5 linked regions of the Pseudophaeobacter arcticus DSM 23566 genome follow. The protein of the gene in region 3 interacts with the protein of the main gene of each other region in a pairwise test. Links are inferred from orthologs where the notes say so. Each region holds a gene or a part of one and is shown on either strand. Other genes may lie near its edges.

Region 1 (3,032 bases), 4.1 Mb from region 3 along the record:
CCCCAAACGGGCCTCAAGGGCGCGCTCGATGGGCTCATTCCACTCGGAAGGTTCGGCCGCCCGGGACAGCGGCCATTGCAGCGCCTTGTCGGTATAGACAAAAGAGACCCGCATGTTGAAGTCGCCAAGGTCTTCTTTGGCCTCGTTCAATTGAGTTTCTTCGCAGGCAGCCAACAGGACCATAGAGGCCAGAAGAGCAAGGATTCGGAACATCAAGGGCCTCATCGGGTAGGAACAATCGGTTTTGATCTAGCTTCAGATAGACCAGAGCCGCCCAATCGGTAAACCAATAGCGGCGGCTCTGGCAGGGTCGGTGGCCTAAGGGTCACAGAACATGGGCGAAAAACTTCCCATTATTTGAACTTGTAGTTCCGCGGGAAGCCATAGGGGGGCCGTTTGCCAATACCCGCGCGTTTGCCCAGCCATTGGCTGAGGTCGGTTTCATGCCGGGTCTTGCCGCCACCCATTTCCCAGGAGATGCCCTCGTCCCAGTTGAAGGTGGTGATATCGCTGAGCCCACCGTCCAGTTCAAGCGAGCCCTGCTTGCCCCGTGCCATATTGTATTTCTGCAACCGCACCCCTTTGCCACGGCTGAGTTCCGGCATTTCCTCCACCGAGAAGACAAGAAACTTGCCGTTTTCCGAGACAATCGCCACGTGATCACCGGTCACCGGAATACAGATCTGAGCGCGATCATCATCTTTGACGTTCAGCACCTGTTTGCCGCTGCGGGTCTGCGCCACGATATCCTTTTCCGCGCAGATAAATCCATTGCCCGCCGAAGAGGCCACCAACAGGCGCCCTTCGGGATGGTGGATCAGGATATCGACGATCTCGACCTCATTGGGAAGATCCACGATCAGGCGCAACGGCTCGCCCATGCCCCGTCCGCCGGGCAGATTGGCGGCGCTGACGGTGTAAAAGCGGCCATTGCTGCCAAAGACCAGCAGCCGGTCGGTGGTTTCCGCATGAAAGATGAACCGGGCGCCATCGCCATCCTTGAACTTCAGCTCGCGGTTCAGATCGATATGGCCGGTCATTGCCCGGATCCAGCCCATCTGCGAGCAGACAACGGTGATTGGTTCGCGGTCGATCATCGCCTCCAGTGGCACATCTTCGACCTCGCCAGCCTCGGCAAATCGGGTGCGGCGGGCGCCGCCTGCATAGTCTTTGCCAAATTGCTTTTTGGTGGCGCGCAACTGCTCGGTGATCTTGCTCCACTGCAGATCGTCAGACCCCAAAAGCTCAACCAGCCCGGCGCGTTCTTCGCGCAAAGCGTCGCGCTCCTTGGTCAGCTCCACCTCTTCGAGACGACGCAACGAGCGCAGCCGCATGTTGAGAATCGCCTCGGCCTGGACTTCGCTCAGCTGGCCCTCACCCGCAGCTGGGGTGACATAATCCGCTTCTTCATAGGCACGCGGATGATCCAGATCCCAGTTTTCCCGCATCAGGGCGGCCTTGGGGTCCTCGTCATAGCGGATGATATCAATCACCCGGTCCAGATTGAGGAAGGCGATGATAAAGCCGTCCAGCACTTCCAGCCGGTGGTCGATCTTGCCCATGCGGTACTCGGACCGGCGCTGCAACACGTCGCGGCGATGATCCAGGAAGGCGCGCAGCACCTCCTTCATTGAGCAGACCTTGGGCGTAACCCCGTCGATCAGCACGTTCATATTGAGGCTGAAACGCAGCTCAAGATCCGAATTGCGGAACATCATGTTCATCAGCACGTCGGGATCAACGTTCTTTGACTTGGGCTCCAGCACGATGCGGACGTCTTCGGCCGATTCGTCGCGCACATCCGCCAGGATCGGCACCTTTTTGGTCTGGATAAGCTCGGCGATCTTTTCGATCAGCTTGGACTTTTGCACCTGATAGGGGATTTCGGTGACAACGATCTGCCACTGACCGCGCCCCAGATCCTCGACCTCGTGGGTACAACGCAGCCGGAAGGAGCCGCGCCCGGTGCGGTAGGCCTTGGCGATATTGTCGCGGGGTTCAACGATAATGCCGCCGGTGGGGAAATCCGGTCCCGGCACATATTTCAGCAGGGTATCATCATCGGCACCCGGTGATTTGATCAGGTGGATACAGGCGTCAATGAGCTCCGCAATGTTATGCGGCGGAATATTGGTCGCCATGCCCACGGCAATCCCGGTGGCGCCATTGGCCAGAATATTCGGGAAGGTTGCCGGCAGAACGGCAGGCTCCGTGAGGCGACCATCATAGTTGTCGCGAAAATCAACCGCGTCCTCGGTCAGCCCTTCGAGCATCGCCTCGGCAACAAAGGTCATCCGTGCCTCGGTGTAGCGCGAGGCCGCCGGGTTATCGCCGTCAATATTGCCAAAGTTCCCCTGGCCATCGACCAGCGGGTAGCGCACGTTGAACTCCTGCGCCAGACGCGCCATGGCATCATAGATCGCCGCATCGCCATGGGGGTGGAAATCGCCCATGGTATCGCCGGAAATCTTGGCCGATTTCAAAAACCCGCCCGTAGAGCTGAGCCGTAGCCGGCTCATGGCATAGAGGATCCGCCGGTGCACCGGCTTTAGCCCATCGCGCGCATCGGGCAAGGCCCTGTGCATGATGGTGCTCAGGGCATAGGTCAGGTAGCGCTCACCAATGGCGCGGCGCAGGGGTTCCAGAATCTCGCCGTTTTGCGGCAGCGGGGCATCGGTCTTATCTTGGGTGTCGCTCATGCTTTGGTGATACTTCCCCCATCTGCTGCGGTAAAGCGAAGGTTCATATTTATCCACCGACTTGCGACAGGTGGTGCATTTCCAGCATGCCGACACAGGCCTGCTAGCCGACACAGGCCTGCTGCGGACGCCGATTTGTGCGGATCGCGGCAAAAGGGGGAGAAGCCCGGGCAGTCTCCCCTGTGTTCGGTCGAGATTCGAACTATATTAAGGGGATCAGTTTAGGCTATGGCGGCCTTTGGTGCTGCCGCGTCGGTCCAATGCCGTGTTCCAGCTTCTTTGGACGTGCCGCCATTCTTTGCCGCTATTGATTTATTGTTCAGGGGGATGCGC
Region 2 (2,786 bases), 3.9 Mb from region 3 along the record:
GACAATGCGGCAGCCGCCGGGGCCGTCGCGCAAGCCACAGGGATAGATGTGGTGCATGCCGGGTTGCTGCCCGCAGACAAGCTTGCCGAGGTCGAGCGGCTCACCGAGCGCTATGATATGGTGGCGATGATGGGGGACGGGGTCAATGATGCCCCGGCGATGGCGCGGGCGCATTTTGCCGTGGCGATGGGGGCCGTGGGCTCGGATGCGGCGATTGAGACCGCAGATATCGCCCTGATGAGCGATGACATCAGCCGCTTGCCCTGGTTGATCGCCCATTCGCGCCGAACCATGGCGGTGATCCATCAGAACATCGGGCTTTCGCTGGTGACCAAACTGGGGTTTGCCCTGGCAACCGCCTTTGGCATGGCGTCAATGTGGGGCGCAATTGCGGCCGACGTGGGGGTTTCATTGCTGGTGGTGGGCAATGCGCTGCGGCTGTTGAAAGGAAAGGCGGTTTGACATGTTGACCATTGGAACCCTGGCAAAACGCACCGGCACCAAGGTGCAGACCATTCGCTACTATGAGACCATCGGCCTGATGCCAGAGCCCGAGCGCACCGAGGGCGGGCAGCGGCGCTATGGCCAGGCAGATCTGGACCGGTTGGGGTTTGTCCGCCATGGGCGGCAATTGGGATTTTCGCTGGAGGCCATACGGGAGTTGCTGGATCTGGCGGACAATCCGGCGCAGTCCTGTGCCGATGCGGATTCCATTGCCCAGCGACAGTTGAAACAGGTGGAGGACCGCATCGCCAGGCTGCAGGCGCTGCAGATCGAGCTGAAGCGGATGATTGGCGACTGTGGCCACCATTCGGTGGCGCAATGCCGGGTGCTGGAGGTGCTGCGGGACCATACAGAGTGCCTGACAGATCATGATCACACTGGCCGCGATCACACTGGTCGCGATCCCAGAGGTCACGATCCCATTGGCAGCTGACTGGCGCGTCCTTTATTGCCCAATAGGGTCTCGCCCTTTGCTGATCTCATTCACCCGCCCAGGTCCGTTGACAGCGCCGGGAGGTGAAACATCAAAGAGCCGTCACAGAAAACCGTTCACTAAACTTCGCGCCCACCGTGATGCGCTTCCCCGCGTTCCCGGGCGAGCCGCATCTGCTTTTGCCGCTCGCGGAACCGCGCCTTGTCAGCCTCGGAGGTCTCATCAATGCACTGGTGGCACGAAACCCCCATTTCAAAAGATGGCAGTGTCTTGTCTTTGGGCAGAATGGGGCGGCGACAGCCGTGGCACAGCTCATGTGGGCCTTCGACCAAGCCGTGGCCGACCGATACCCGGTTGTCAAAGACAAAACATTCGCCCTGCCAGCTGCTGTCTTCGGGGGGTGTTTCTTCAAGATAGCGCAGGATGCCACCTTTCAGATGGTAGACATCCTCAACCCCTTGGCTCAGTAGGTAGTTTGTTGATTTCTCGCAGCGAATGCCGCCGGTGCAGAACATCGCCACGCGCTTGTTGTGGAACCGTTCCTTGTTGGCCTGCCACCAGGCGGGGAATTCGCTAAAACTGGCGGTTTCTGGGTCGATGGCACCCTCAAAAGTGCCAATCTGCACTTCATAGTCGTTGCGGGTGTCGATGACGGCAACATCTTCGGCGCGGATCAGGTCATTCCAGTCTTCGGGCTCAACATAGTGACCTACACTGGCTTTGGGATCGACATCGGGCTGCCCCATGGTGACGATCTCTTTTTTCAAGCGGACCTTGATCTTGCCAAAGGGCGGGTGGTCGCTAAAGGCCTCTTTCCAGACGAGGTCTGCACAGCCCGGCAGCGTTTTGATATGGCTGAGCACCGCTTCGATCCCGGCTTCGGGGCCTGCAATGGTGCCATTGATCCCCTCCTGAGCCAGCAACAAGGAGCCCGTCACCGCATGGTGCAGACAAAGCTCCAGCAGCGCCGGTTTGAGAGCGGCGGGATCGGTGAAACGGGTGAAGTGATAGAGGGCAGCGATTTTATACATGATGCGCCCTTAGAACTCTGCGCCGCATTTTTCAAGAAAAACAAAAAAGGCGGGCTGTTTTGCCGCCAAATAGCGCGTTTTATCCCTGCGTCTAGGTGACGTATTTCCAGTGCTACAATAGAAGTCTAGGTAGTCTGATTGAAAGAGCGCTTGGAGAAACAGAGATGACGCAGGCCCTGATCGTAATTGATGTCCAGAACGATTTCTGTCCAGGTGGCGCGCTTGCGGTGCCCGGCGGCGATGAGGTGGTCGCGCCGATCAATGCTTTGATGGCGGATTTTGAGACCGTGATCCTGACCCAGGACTGGCACCCGGCGGGACATTCCTCCTTTGCCAGCTCGCACCCAGGCCTGTCGCCGTTTGAGAGCGTCGAGATGAGCTATGGAGCCCAGGTTTTATGGCCGGATCACTGCGTTCAGGGGAGCGCCGGAGCCGCGTTCCACCCGGATCTGGATGTGAGTGGCGATCTGATCATTCGCAAGGGCTTTCGGCCATTGATCGACAGCTATTCAGGGTTCTTTGAGAATGACCAAAAAACCCCAACCGGGCTGGAGGGATATCTGCGCTCGCGCGGGGTGTCGGAGTTGACCTTTGTTGGGCTGGCCACCGATTTTTGCGTTGCTTTTTCGGCCCTGGATGCCGCCAATCTGGGCTTTGACGTCCGGGTCGACCTCACCGCCTGCCGGGGCATAGATCTGGAGGGGTCGCTGGAGAAATCTCTGGTAGAGATGCGGGCGGCCGGGGTGCAGCTACAACAGGGCTGAATGCCGAAACATAGCGCCGCCTCATTTCTAGCTGCTGTTCTTTAGGAGTTTGAA
Region 3 (2,696 bases):
ATACCGGCATCCATCAGCTCCTTGACGGTACCGCCAATGATATCGCCGCCTTTATCGTATTCCAGCGTCAGCTCATCACCGGCCTCAACGTAGATCGCACCGTTTTCTTCGTTGATGATATCCTTGGAGACAAACTTGCCGACGATGTTCTCAAACGGAACCAGAAGATTTTTGATCGCGCCCTCGTCGATCATTTTCTTCACAGCGCGCGGCGTGACCTTTTTACCGGCTTCGGCAAAAATCTCACCCGAGGCTGCATCGACCAGATCATAGGTCGGACGGGTGCCACGGACACGATCGGGGAAGAAGGGGGTCACCCAACCACGGCTCGGATCGAGCGAGTAGTTCACCGTGTTGTAATAGGCATCCATGATGGCTTCCTGGTCCAGTCCCAGCGCATAAAGCAGGGTGGTCACAGGCAGCTTGCGGCGGCGGTCGATCCGGGCAAAGACGATGTCTTTGGCGTCGAATTCAAAGTCCAGCCAGGAGCCGCGATACGGGATGATGCGGCAGGCAAACAGCAGCTTACCAGAGGAATGCGTCTTGCCCTTGTCGTGGTCAAAGAACACGCCAGGCGACCGGTGCATCTGGGAGACGATAACGCGTTCGGTGCCATTGACAACAAAGGTGCCATTGGGGGTCATCAGAGGCATGTCGCCCATGAAGACGTCCTGCTCTTTGATGTCCTTGACCGACTTGGCGCCAGTATCTTCGTCGATATCAAACACGATCAGACGCAGAGTAACCTTCAGCGGTGCTGAATAGGTCATGTCGCGCTGCATACATTCTTCGACGTCGTATTTGGGTTTCTCAAACGCGTATTTCACGAACTCCAGAACGGAGGTTTCGTTGAAATCCTTGATCGGGAAAACCGACTGGAATACGCCCTTGATGCCCTCGCCGTCGAGCGGCTCTGGGGAATCTCCGGAACGGAGAAACAGGTCGTAAGACGATTTTTGAACCTCAATGAGGTTCGGCATATCCAGCACTTCGCGGATTTTGCCATAATATTTACGTAGACGTTTCTGGCCAAGGAACGTTTGAGCCATGTCAGATGTCACCTTTCGAGTTCTCACCGGTCAAGACTGCTGCCGGGCCACAGCATCTTGCCCATACGAGACAGCGTGGTTGGATCTATTCATGGCCACCGTCCCGAATGGCGGCCTCCCGATCCGTTGAACCGCGCCTGAGAAAAGACCGTAAACAATGGTCCTTGCTAAGACAGATTCGGCTGGACCCGAATTTCTTCGGATCCAGCCTTAAATTTACAAGGAAGGGTCAGGAAAACCTGACCAAATCCCCTGACAAAATGGCTTAGGCCACTTCGACTTCGGCGCCAGCTGCTTCCAGCTTGCCTTTGACTTCTTCGGCTTCGTCTTTCGACACGCCTTCTTTGATCTTGCCGCCAGCTTCGACCAGCTCTTTGGCTTCTTTCAGGCCAAGACCGGTGATGCCGCGAACTTCTTTGATCACGTTGATCTTTGACGCGCCGGCGTTTTTCAGAACGACGTCAAATTCGGTTTTTTCTTCTTCAGCAGCGCCACCGGCGTCGCCGGCTGCCATTACTACTGCGCCGCCAGCGGCGGGCTCGATGCCATACTCGTCTTTGAGGATGGTTTTCAGTTCTTGTGCTTCCAGCAGGGTCAGACCCACGATGCTTTCTGCGAGTGCTTTCAGATCAGCCATTGTATCAGCTCTTTCCGTGTTCAGTGTATGTGTTCCAACGCATGGGATATTTCCCCACGCCAGTCATTCAGTGCTAACCGCTTACGCAGCTTCCGCCTTCTCTTCGATGGTCGAAAGAATGCTTGCGATATTGCTTGCAGGTGCGCCAATGGCCCCAGCGATGTTGCTTGCAGGTGCGCCGATGCAGCTTGCGATCTGAGCAATAAGCTCGTCGCGCGAAGGCATTTTCGACACAGCTGTAACACCAGCCCGGTCCAAAACGTTCTCACCCATTGCGCCGCCAAGAATTTCGAACTTCTTGTTCTCTTTGGCAAAATCTTCGGCCACTCTGGCAGCTGCCACAGGGTCCTCAGAGTAGGTTAGAACGGTCATCCCCGTCAGCAGGTTAGAAATGCTTTCACACGACTTTCCCTCGAGGGCGATTTTGGCGAGCCTGTTTTTGGCAACACGCACGGCACTACCAGCTTCGCTTGCGCGCGCTCGTAGGTCCTGCATCTCAGCAACTGTAAGACCGACGTAGTGGGAAACCACCACGACGCCAGAGCTTTCGAAGATCTGGCCGAGTTCCTCGACCAATTTCTCTTTCTGGGCTCTATCCACAGTTCTCTCCAAATTTGGGGTGTAAACACCCCGGCTCATTGATGTGCCAGGCATAAATGCCTGACGTTCAAGTCCGTTTTACAGGGATAGCCAACGTCGCCCGAAGGTATAAAGAACCCTCGATCTTTTTTGTCTTTCCCGTCTCAGGAGGGAAATTAAGACCCGATCGACAGGTCACCCACCATCTTGGACGAAATGAAATAAAGCGCACGACGAATCGCACGCTTTACCTCTTGGTCGTATTACTGCCAATTCCAGGGATTTCCAAGTGGTAAATCGCCCAAACCGCAACAAGCGCCTGACAGCCGCAAAGCCAGTGCCCCCTCATGCCGCCACCGATGACAGGGAAGACCACAGGGATTTGGAGGCGCCCGATAAAAAATGGGCGGGTCTTGCGACGCCGCCCATTC
Region 4 (4,096 bases), 610 kb from region 3 along the record:
GCGAACAGGGCAGCGGCGGCGCCCATGTGTTCGGCGACGAACGTCCGCCGCACTACTGATACTGATTCTGGTGCTGATCCTGACCAGCCCGGCTTTGCCTTGGTTTCTGGCGTGCCCCTGATTCCCGGCCGGCCCTTGGCTTTACAGGCGCTCAGACCATGTCTTTGACGGTTTGCTCATCCCTTTTCGAGCAATCGGCGGAAGCTGGCCGCGTCAAATCTCCTCAACCTCCATCACCCCTTCCAGCGATTTCAACGCGCCCTTGATCTGCGGGTTGATCGGGAAGGGCTGGCCCAGGTCCATCTCTACATCCCCGGGCAGGCCGGGGTCTTGCAGATACAAGTAAATCGCACCCGGACTGGCGTTGCGGGCGGCGGATTTGGCGTCCTCCAGCACGGTGGCCACGGTGCTGATGGCCGCGACGTCATCCAGATAGACCCGCAGCGAGGACCGCCCCGCATCGGCAATGGCCGCATCCACCGGCCCGGCAGAGCGCATCAGCAGTTTCAGCTGGTCGCTCTCCATCGTGGCCTCGGCGGTGATCACCACCTTGGAGCCGGTGTCGAGGAATTCCCGTGCCTTTTCCAGCACATCCGAGAAAATCGTCACCTCATAGCCGCCGGTGGTATCCGACAGCTGGGCAAAGGCAAAACGATTGCCGCGGGCCGATTTGCGCTCTTGCCGCCCGGCGACCACCCCGGCCATTTTGGCCATGAACGGCCCGCGCTCGGCCTTGATCATGACCTCATCCAGGGTCATCACATCCTTGCGTTTCAGGGCTGGCATATAGTCGTCCAGCGGGTGACCAGACAGATAAAAGCCAATCGCCTTGAATTCTTCAGACAGCCGCTCAGCTGGCAGCCAATCGGGGGTGTTGGCCAGACGCGGCTCTGGCAGGTCATCGCCGGCCTCACCAAACAGGGACACCTGGTTGGAGGTCTTCTGTTCGTGGATCGCATTAGAATAGTTCACCAATCCCTCAAGACTGTCGAACACCCGGCGGCGGTTACGGTCCAGCTGATCAAAGGCACCGGCGCGGGCCAGCATCTCCAGCGGGCGTTTGCCGATCTTTTTCAGGTTCACCCGACGGGCAAAATCAAACAGATTGACAAAGGGGCGCTCAAACCCGTCCTCGTTCCGGGCCTCCGCAACCAGCCGCATCACATCCATGCCAACGTTTTTCAGCGCGCCCAGCGCATAGACCAGCTCGCCGTTGACCACATTGAACGTCGCCAGCGAGCGGTTCACACAGGGTGGCACATAGGCCAGGCCTAGGCCCTTTTTGACCTCTTCAAAATAGATCGCCAGCTTATCCGTCAGATGGATATCGCAGTTCATCACGCCAGCCATGAATTCAACCGGGTGGTTCGCCTTGAGCCAGCCGGTCTGATACGAAACCACCGCATAGGCCGCCGCGTGGGATTTGTTGAAACCGTAGTTGGCGAATTTCTCCAGAAGGTCAAAAACCTCGGAGGCCTTTTTTGCAGGCACGCCGTTTTCGCCGGCACCTTTTTCAAATTTGGGCCGTTCGGCGTCCATCGCCTCCTTGATCTTCTTACCCATGGCCCGGCGCAACAGATCCGCACCCCCCAGACTATAGCCTGCCATCACCTGGGCAATCTGCATAACCTGTTCCTGATAAACGATAATGCCTTGGGTTTCTTCCAGAATATGGTCGATCAGCGGGTGTACGGATTCGATCTTCTTGAGGCCGTTTTTCACCTCGCAATAGGTGGGGATGTTCTCCATCGGGCCGGGACGATACAGCGCCACCAGCGCCACGATGTCTTCGATACAGGTTGGCTTCATCCGTTTCAGCGCATCCATCATGCCGGTGGATTCCACCTGGAACACCGCCACGGTCTTGGCCGAGGAATAAAGTTTGTAGGTTGGTTCATCATCCAGCGGGATGGCGTTGATCTCGTTCACCGCGCCTTCGGGCGGCTCATAAAGCTGGGTGCCGTCGGCTGCGGTGTGCAGATCGCGCCCCGACTGTTTGATCAGATCTACCGCGTTTTGGATAACCGTCAGGGTTTTCAGGCCCAGAAAGTCGAATTTCACCAGCCCGGCTTGTTCCACCCATTTCATGTTGAACTGGGTGGCAGGCATATCTGAGCGCGGATCGCGGTAGAGCGGCACCAGCGCATCCAGAGGCCGGTCGCCAATCACCACCCCCGCCGCGTGGGTACCGGCCGAGCGCAACAGCCCCTCGACCTGCATGCCGTATTTCAGCAGCCGGTCCACCACCGGTTCGTTCTTGGCCTCTTCCTGCAGGCGCGGCTCTTCCTTGAGACTGTCAACGATGGACATCGGCTTGACGCCTTCGACCGGGATCAGCTTGGACAGACGGTCGACCTGGCCATAGGGCATCTGCAACACCCGCCCCATGTCGCGCACCGCCGCCTTGGACAGAAGCGCGCCAAAGGTGATGATCTGGCCAACCTTGTCGCGGCCATATTTTTCTTGCACGTATTTGATCACCTCTTCGCGGCGATCCATGCAAAAGTCGATATCGAAGTCAGGCATCGACACCCGTTCCGGGTTCAAAAACCGCTCAAACAGCAGCGAATAGCGCAGCGGGTCAAGGTCGGTAATTGTCAGCGCATAGGCCACCAAGGAGCCCGCACCAGAGCCCCGCCCCGGTCCCACCGGGATATTGTGATCCTTGGCCCATTGGATAAAGTCGGCAACAATCAGGAAGTAGCCGGGGAAGCCCATGCCTTCGATGATATTGAGCTCAAAATCGAGCCGTGCCTGATATTCCTCGACGGTGACCGCATGGGGGATCACCGACAGGCGTTGTTGCAGGCCTTCATTGGCGATGCGGCGCAACTCAGCCACCTCGTCATCCGCAAACTTGGGCAGGATCGGATCCCGCAGATAGGCCTTGAACGCACAGCGTTTGGCAATTTCCACGGTGTTTTCAATGGCCTCAGGCAGATCCGCAAAAAGCGCGACCATTTCCTCCTGGCTTTTGAAGTAATGCTGCGCGGTCAAGCGGCGCCGGGGTTCGGATTGGTCCACATAGGCGCCTTCGGCGATGCAGATCATCGCGTCATGGGCCTCGTACATTTCCGTATTGGGGAAATAGACGTCATTGGTGGCAACCAGCGGCAAATCCATGGCATAGGCCATTTCCACATGGCCGCGCTCGCTCAGCTTTTCTGCCTCGGGCTGGCCGTCTTCACCGGGATGGCGTTGCAGCTCCACATAGAGCCGGTCTGCAAAGATCGCCTTGAGCCTCTGCATCAGTTCTTCGGCAGCCGGGCGCTGCCCCTGGCGCAGCAGCCGCCCCACCGGCCCATCCGGCCCGCCGCTCAGGCAGATCACATCGCCCGCGTATGTCGCCAGATCCTCCAGTGTCACATAGGGCAGCTCGCTGCCCTGACGCAGGTAGAGACAGGAATTCAACTTCATCAGATGTTCATAGCCGGTCTCGCTCTGGGCCAGCAGAACCAGCGGCGCAGGCGGCTGCGGGCGTTCCCCCGGCGCAGGTTCGACAAAGCGCAGATCCATCTGGCAGCCAATGATCGGCTGCACCCCCGCATTGCTGGCGGAGACAGAAAACTCCAGCGCCGAGAACAGGTTGTTGCTATCGGTCACCGCAATGGCCGGCATCTCGTGCTTTTTGCACAGATCCGGCAGCTTTTTCAGGCGCAGGGCACCTTCAAGCAGGGAATATTCCGTATGGCTACGCAGGTGAATGAATCGAGGAGCATTTGTCATGACCGCCAAGCTATCCGATCCCCCGCGCAAGGATAAGAGCTGATCTTGCGCAAAAGCTCTGGGTCTGCCGCGAATGCCGCGTTATCAAAGCGGCGTGTAATTGGGCAGACGGGACGCATTGCGATGCTTATCGCGTCGTAAACCGCCTGAAAAATCAGGGGTATTATCAAATCAGGTTTGAAAGTCCTATTCCGTGAGGCCATTTCTCAAGGGGCTGGCTGTGGGAATTGCTATAAAAATAACAGCATACCCCCTGTATATGGTAATAATCTTGCGCGACTAAATGTGACATAGCAGAGTCGCTTTTTCTTGCCAGAACAAGGCTCTGCTTCGTAGGCTATTCGCAGCAAGCATATGCAAAGGCCCGCCA
Region 5 (2,826 bases), 1.6 Mb from region 3 along the record:
TATGGGTAGAGATCACCCTTTGCCTGTGTGGGACAGGGCCTTTCAGGTCACAGGTCACGGGTCACTTGAAATCTACCTACCGCGCCGTGGTTACCGATTTCTTTGCAAAAAGGAGCAGAGATATGAGCTTGGATAATGTGAAAAATCAGCAGGTTATTGAAACCAGCCGGTTTGTGCTGCGCCCGCTTCGGGAGTCCGACAGCGGCCTTATTGCCCTCTATATGGGTGATGAACGCGTGGCCCGCATGACCCCCTCCATTCCCCATCCGATGCCCCCCGGCGCGGTTGAGGCCTATGTCTCCCGTGCGAGTTCTGGGACGCGGGAAGAGGATATCTGGGCAATCGACGGCACACCGGACGGCGGCGCGGAACTGAAGGGGATTATCAGCCTCAAGCAAATGGACCGCGACCAATCCGAGGTGAGCTTTTGGATTGCGCCCTTGTTTTGGAACACCGGCCTTGCCTCCGAAGCGCTGGAGACACTGGTGAAGGCCAATCCGCTGGGAAGTGTCGCCATGTTTGCCTCGGTCTTTCAGGACAATCCGGCCTCGGCGCGGGTGCTGATCCATTGCGGTTTTGACTATCTTGGCGATGCCGAGAACTTCTCGGTCAGCCGCAACGCAAATGTGCCCACCTGGACCTATAGCCGAAAACTGTGATTGGCGCGGCTGGCGCTTTCAGGTAAGGCACATCAAAGACAATAGGCGGGCCCCAGTAGGGGGCTCGTTGACCCAATCGTATATCCGCGCAGCACCTCGCAAAGGGGGCCGCGCAGCAAGGAGCCGCCATGAAATTCCTCGATCTGGCAAAGGTCTACATCCGCTCTGGTGGCGGCGGCAACGGCTGCGTGAGCTTTCGCCGCGAGAAATACATCGAATACGGTGGCCCTGATGGCGGTGATGGCGGCAAGGGCGGCTCGGTCTGGGCCGAGGCCGTGGATGGGCTGAACACGCTGATTGATTTTCGCTATCAGCAGCATTTCTTTGCCAACAACGGCCAGTCCGGCATGGGGCGTCAGCGCACCGGCAAAGATGGCGAAGAGATCACCCTGCGGGTTCCCGTCGGCACCGAGATCCTCGATGAGGATCAGGAGACCGTTCTGGCGGATATGACCGAGATCGGCCAACGGGTTCAGCTGGCCAAGGGCGGCAATGGTGGCTTTGGCAACCTGCACTTTAAATCCTCCACCAACCAGGCGCCACGGCGTGCCAATCCTGGCCAGGAAGGGGTGGAGCGGACCATCTGGCTGCGGCTGAAGCTGATTGCGGACTCCGGCCTGTTGGGGCTGCCCAATGCCGGCAAATCCACGTTCCTGGCCTCCAGCTCTAACGCGCGCCCCAAGATTGCCGACTATCCCTTCACCACGCTTCACCCGAACCTTGGCGTGGTTGGTATTGATAACACTGAATTTGTCATGGCTGACATCCCCGGCCTGATTGCCGGCGCACATGAGGGCAAGGGCATTGGTGATCGCTTTTTGGGCCATGTGGAGCGCTGCGCTGTCCTGCTGCATCTGGTCGATGGCACCTCTGATGATGTCGTCGGCGACTATCAGACCATTATTGACGAACTCGAAGCCTACGGCGGCGAGCTGGCCAATAAGCCGCGCGTGACCGCCCTGAACAAGATCGACGCCCTGGATGAGGACGAGCGCGCCGAGGCCCTAGCCGCCTTGGAAGCGGCTGTTGGCGGCAAGGTTTATATGATGTCTGGCGTCAGCCGCGAAGGCCTGAACGAGGTTCTGCGCGCGGTGCGTGCCGAGATTGACGATGATCGCATTCGTCAAAAACCCGTCGAGGAACAAGACCCTTGGCGGCCCTGATCGACGCGAGCCGCATTGTCGTAAAGATCGGCTCAGCCCTGCTGGTTGATCGCAGCACGGGCAAGCTGCGGTTGGGCTGGCTGCATTCGCTTGCCAATGATGTGGCCTGGCTTAAATCCCTGGGCAAGGATGTGATCCTGGTCTCTTCGGGATCTATCGCGCTGGGGCGCGAAGTGCTGGGGCTGCCGCGCGCGGACCTGCCGCTGGAAAAATCGCAAGCGGCTGCGGCTGTTGGGCAAATCCGACTGGCGCGCGCCTATGAAGAGGCCCTGGCGCCCCATGGTGTCACCACCGCCCAGGTGCTGGTGACGCTGGAAGATAGCGCTGATCGTCGCCGCTACTTGAACGCGCGGGCGACGCTTGAGACGCTGATTGGTCTGGGCGCGGTACCCATCGTCAATGAAAATGACACCATCGCCACCGACGAAATCCGCTATGGCGACAATGACCGGTTGGCGGCGCAGGTTGCGGTGACCGTCGGGGCCGATGCGCTGGTGCTGCTGTCGGATGTCGATGGGTTTTACAGTGCCAATCCGGCGCTGGACCCCAATGCCAAACGCTATGACACCATTGACCAGATCACCCCCGAGATCGCAGCCATGGCCGGCGATGGTGTGTCTGGCCTGTCAAAGGGCGGCATGATCACCAAGGTGCTGGCAGCCAAGATGGCGACAGCGGCCGGTTGCGCTATGGTGATTACCGAAGGATCGCCCCTGAACCCGTTGAAAACACTGATGGAGGGTGCGCCTTGCACCTGGTTCACCGCGCAGGATGACCCGCAGGTTGCCCGCAAGCGTTGGATTGCGGCGATGAAGCCGCGCGGGGTGGTTTCCATTGATGCCGGGGCCGCGCGCGCGCTGGCAAACGGCAACAGCCTATTGCCCGCAGGGGTCTGTCATGTGGAGGGTGACTTTGGCCGGGGGGATCCCCTGGCCATCCAGGGCCCGGAGGGGCGCATTTTGGGGCAGGGCCTGTCACGCTATACAGGCGACGAAGCCCGCGCC

Evidence for each region.
Region 1: the proteins of rplL (region 3) and parC interact in binary tests that used the Escherichia coli proteins (3 or more experiments, as listed by UniProt). The link is inferred for Pseudophaeobacter arcticus DSM 23566 from one-to-one orthologs.
Region 2: the proteins of rplL (region 3) and trhO interact in binary tests that used the Escherichia coli proteins (3 or more experiments, as listed by UniProt). The link is inferred for Pseudophaeobacter arcticus DSM 23566 from one-to-one orthologs.
Region 4: the proteins of rplL (region 3) and dnaE interact in binary tests that used the Escherichia coli proteins (3 or more experiments, as listed by UniProt). The link is inferred for Pseudophaeobacter arcticus DSM 23566 from one-to-one orthologs.
Region 5: the proteins of rplL (region 3) and obgE interact in binary tests that used the Escherichia coli proteins (3 or more experiments, as listed by UniProt). The link is inferred for Pseudophaeobacter arcticus DSM 23566 from one-to-one orthologs.

What each region holds. Positions count from the first base shown.
Region 1 is NZ_KI421507.1:4,201,603-4,204,634, reverse strand. Bases 27-3,030 are described here. They hold parC (DNA topoisomerase IV subunit A), read right to left. Parts: upstream 2,700-3,030; coding sequence 354-2,699; downstream 27-353. Other genes in these bases: ARCT_RS26835 (hypothetical protein), read right to left, coding at 27-213. In the rest of the region: more of ARCT_RS26835, read right to left, coding at 1-26. UniProt on the Escherichia coli protein: Topoisomerase IV is essential for chromosome segregation; it is the principal protein responsible for decatenating newly replicated chromosomes. It relaxes supercoiled DNA.
Region 2 is NZ_KI421507.1:3,975,510-3,978,295, forward strand. What follows is about bases 13-2,770. They hold trhO (oxygen-dependent tRNA uridine(34) hydroxylase TrhO), read right to left. Parts: upstream 1,969-2,770; coding sequence 1,057-1,968; downstream 13-1,056. Other genes in these bases: ARCT_RS26775 (heavy metal translocating P-type ATPase), read left to right, coding at 13-462; ARCT_RS26780 (MerR family transcriptional regulator), read left to right, coding at 464-937; pncA (bifunctional nicotinamidase/pyrazinamidase), read left to right, coding at 2,133-2,732. In the rest of the region: more of ARCT_RS26775, read left to right, coding at 1-12. UniProt on the Escherichia coli protein: Catalyzes oxygen-dependent 5-hydroxyuridine (ho5U) modification at position 34 in tRNAs, the first step in 5-carboxymethoxyuridine (cmo5U) biosynthesis.
Region 3 is NZ_KI421507.1:70,776-73,471, reverse strand. It holds rplL (50S ribosomal protein L7/L12), read right to left. Parts: upstream 1,687-2,696; coding sequence 1,315-1,686; downstream 1-1,314. Other genes in the region: rplJ (50S ribosomal protein L10), read right to left, coding at 1,768-2,286; rpoB (DNA-directed RNA polymerase subunit beta), read right to left, coding at 1-1,049. UniProt on the Escherichia coli protein: The binding site for several of the GTPase factors involved in protein synthesis (IF-2, EF-Tu, EF-G and RF3). Is thus essential for accurate translation.
Region 4 is NZ_KI421507.1:678,405-682,500, reverse strand. Bases 14-4,081 are described here. They hold dnaE (DNA polymerase III subunit alpha), read right to left. Parts: upstream 3,727-4,081; coding sequence 214-3,726; downstream 14-213. Other genes in these bases: ARCT_RS0107200 (SlyX family protein), read left to right, coding at 14-59. Outside these bases: more of ARCT_RS0107200, read left to right, coding at 1-13. UniProt on the Escherichia coli protein: DNA polymerase III is a complex, multichain enzyme responsible for most of the replicative synthesis in bacteria. This DNA polymerase also exhibits 3' to 5' exonuclease activity. The alpha chain is the DNA polymerase catalytic subunit.
Region 5 is NZ_KI421507.1:1,665,850-1,668,675, forward strand. The notes cover bases 7-2,804. They hold obgE (GTPase ObgE), read left to right. Parts: upstream 7-787; coding sequence 788-1,822; downstream 1,823-2,804. Other genes in these bases: ARCT_RS0112035 (GNAT family N-acetyltransferase), read left to right, coding at 123-659; proB (glutamate 5-kinase), read left to right, coding at 1,810-2,804. Also shown: more of proB, read left to right, coding at 2,805-2,826. UniProt on the Escherichia coli protein: An essential GTPase which binds GTP, GDP and possibly (p)ppGpp with moderate affinity, with high nucleotide exchange rates and a fairly low GTP hydrolysis rate.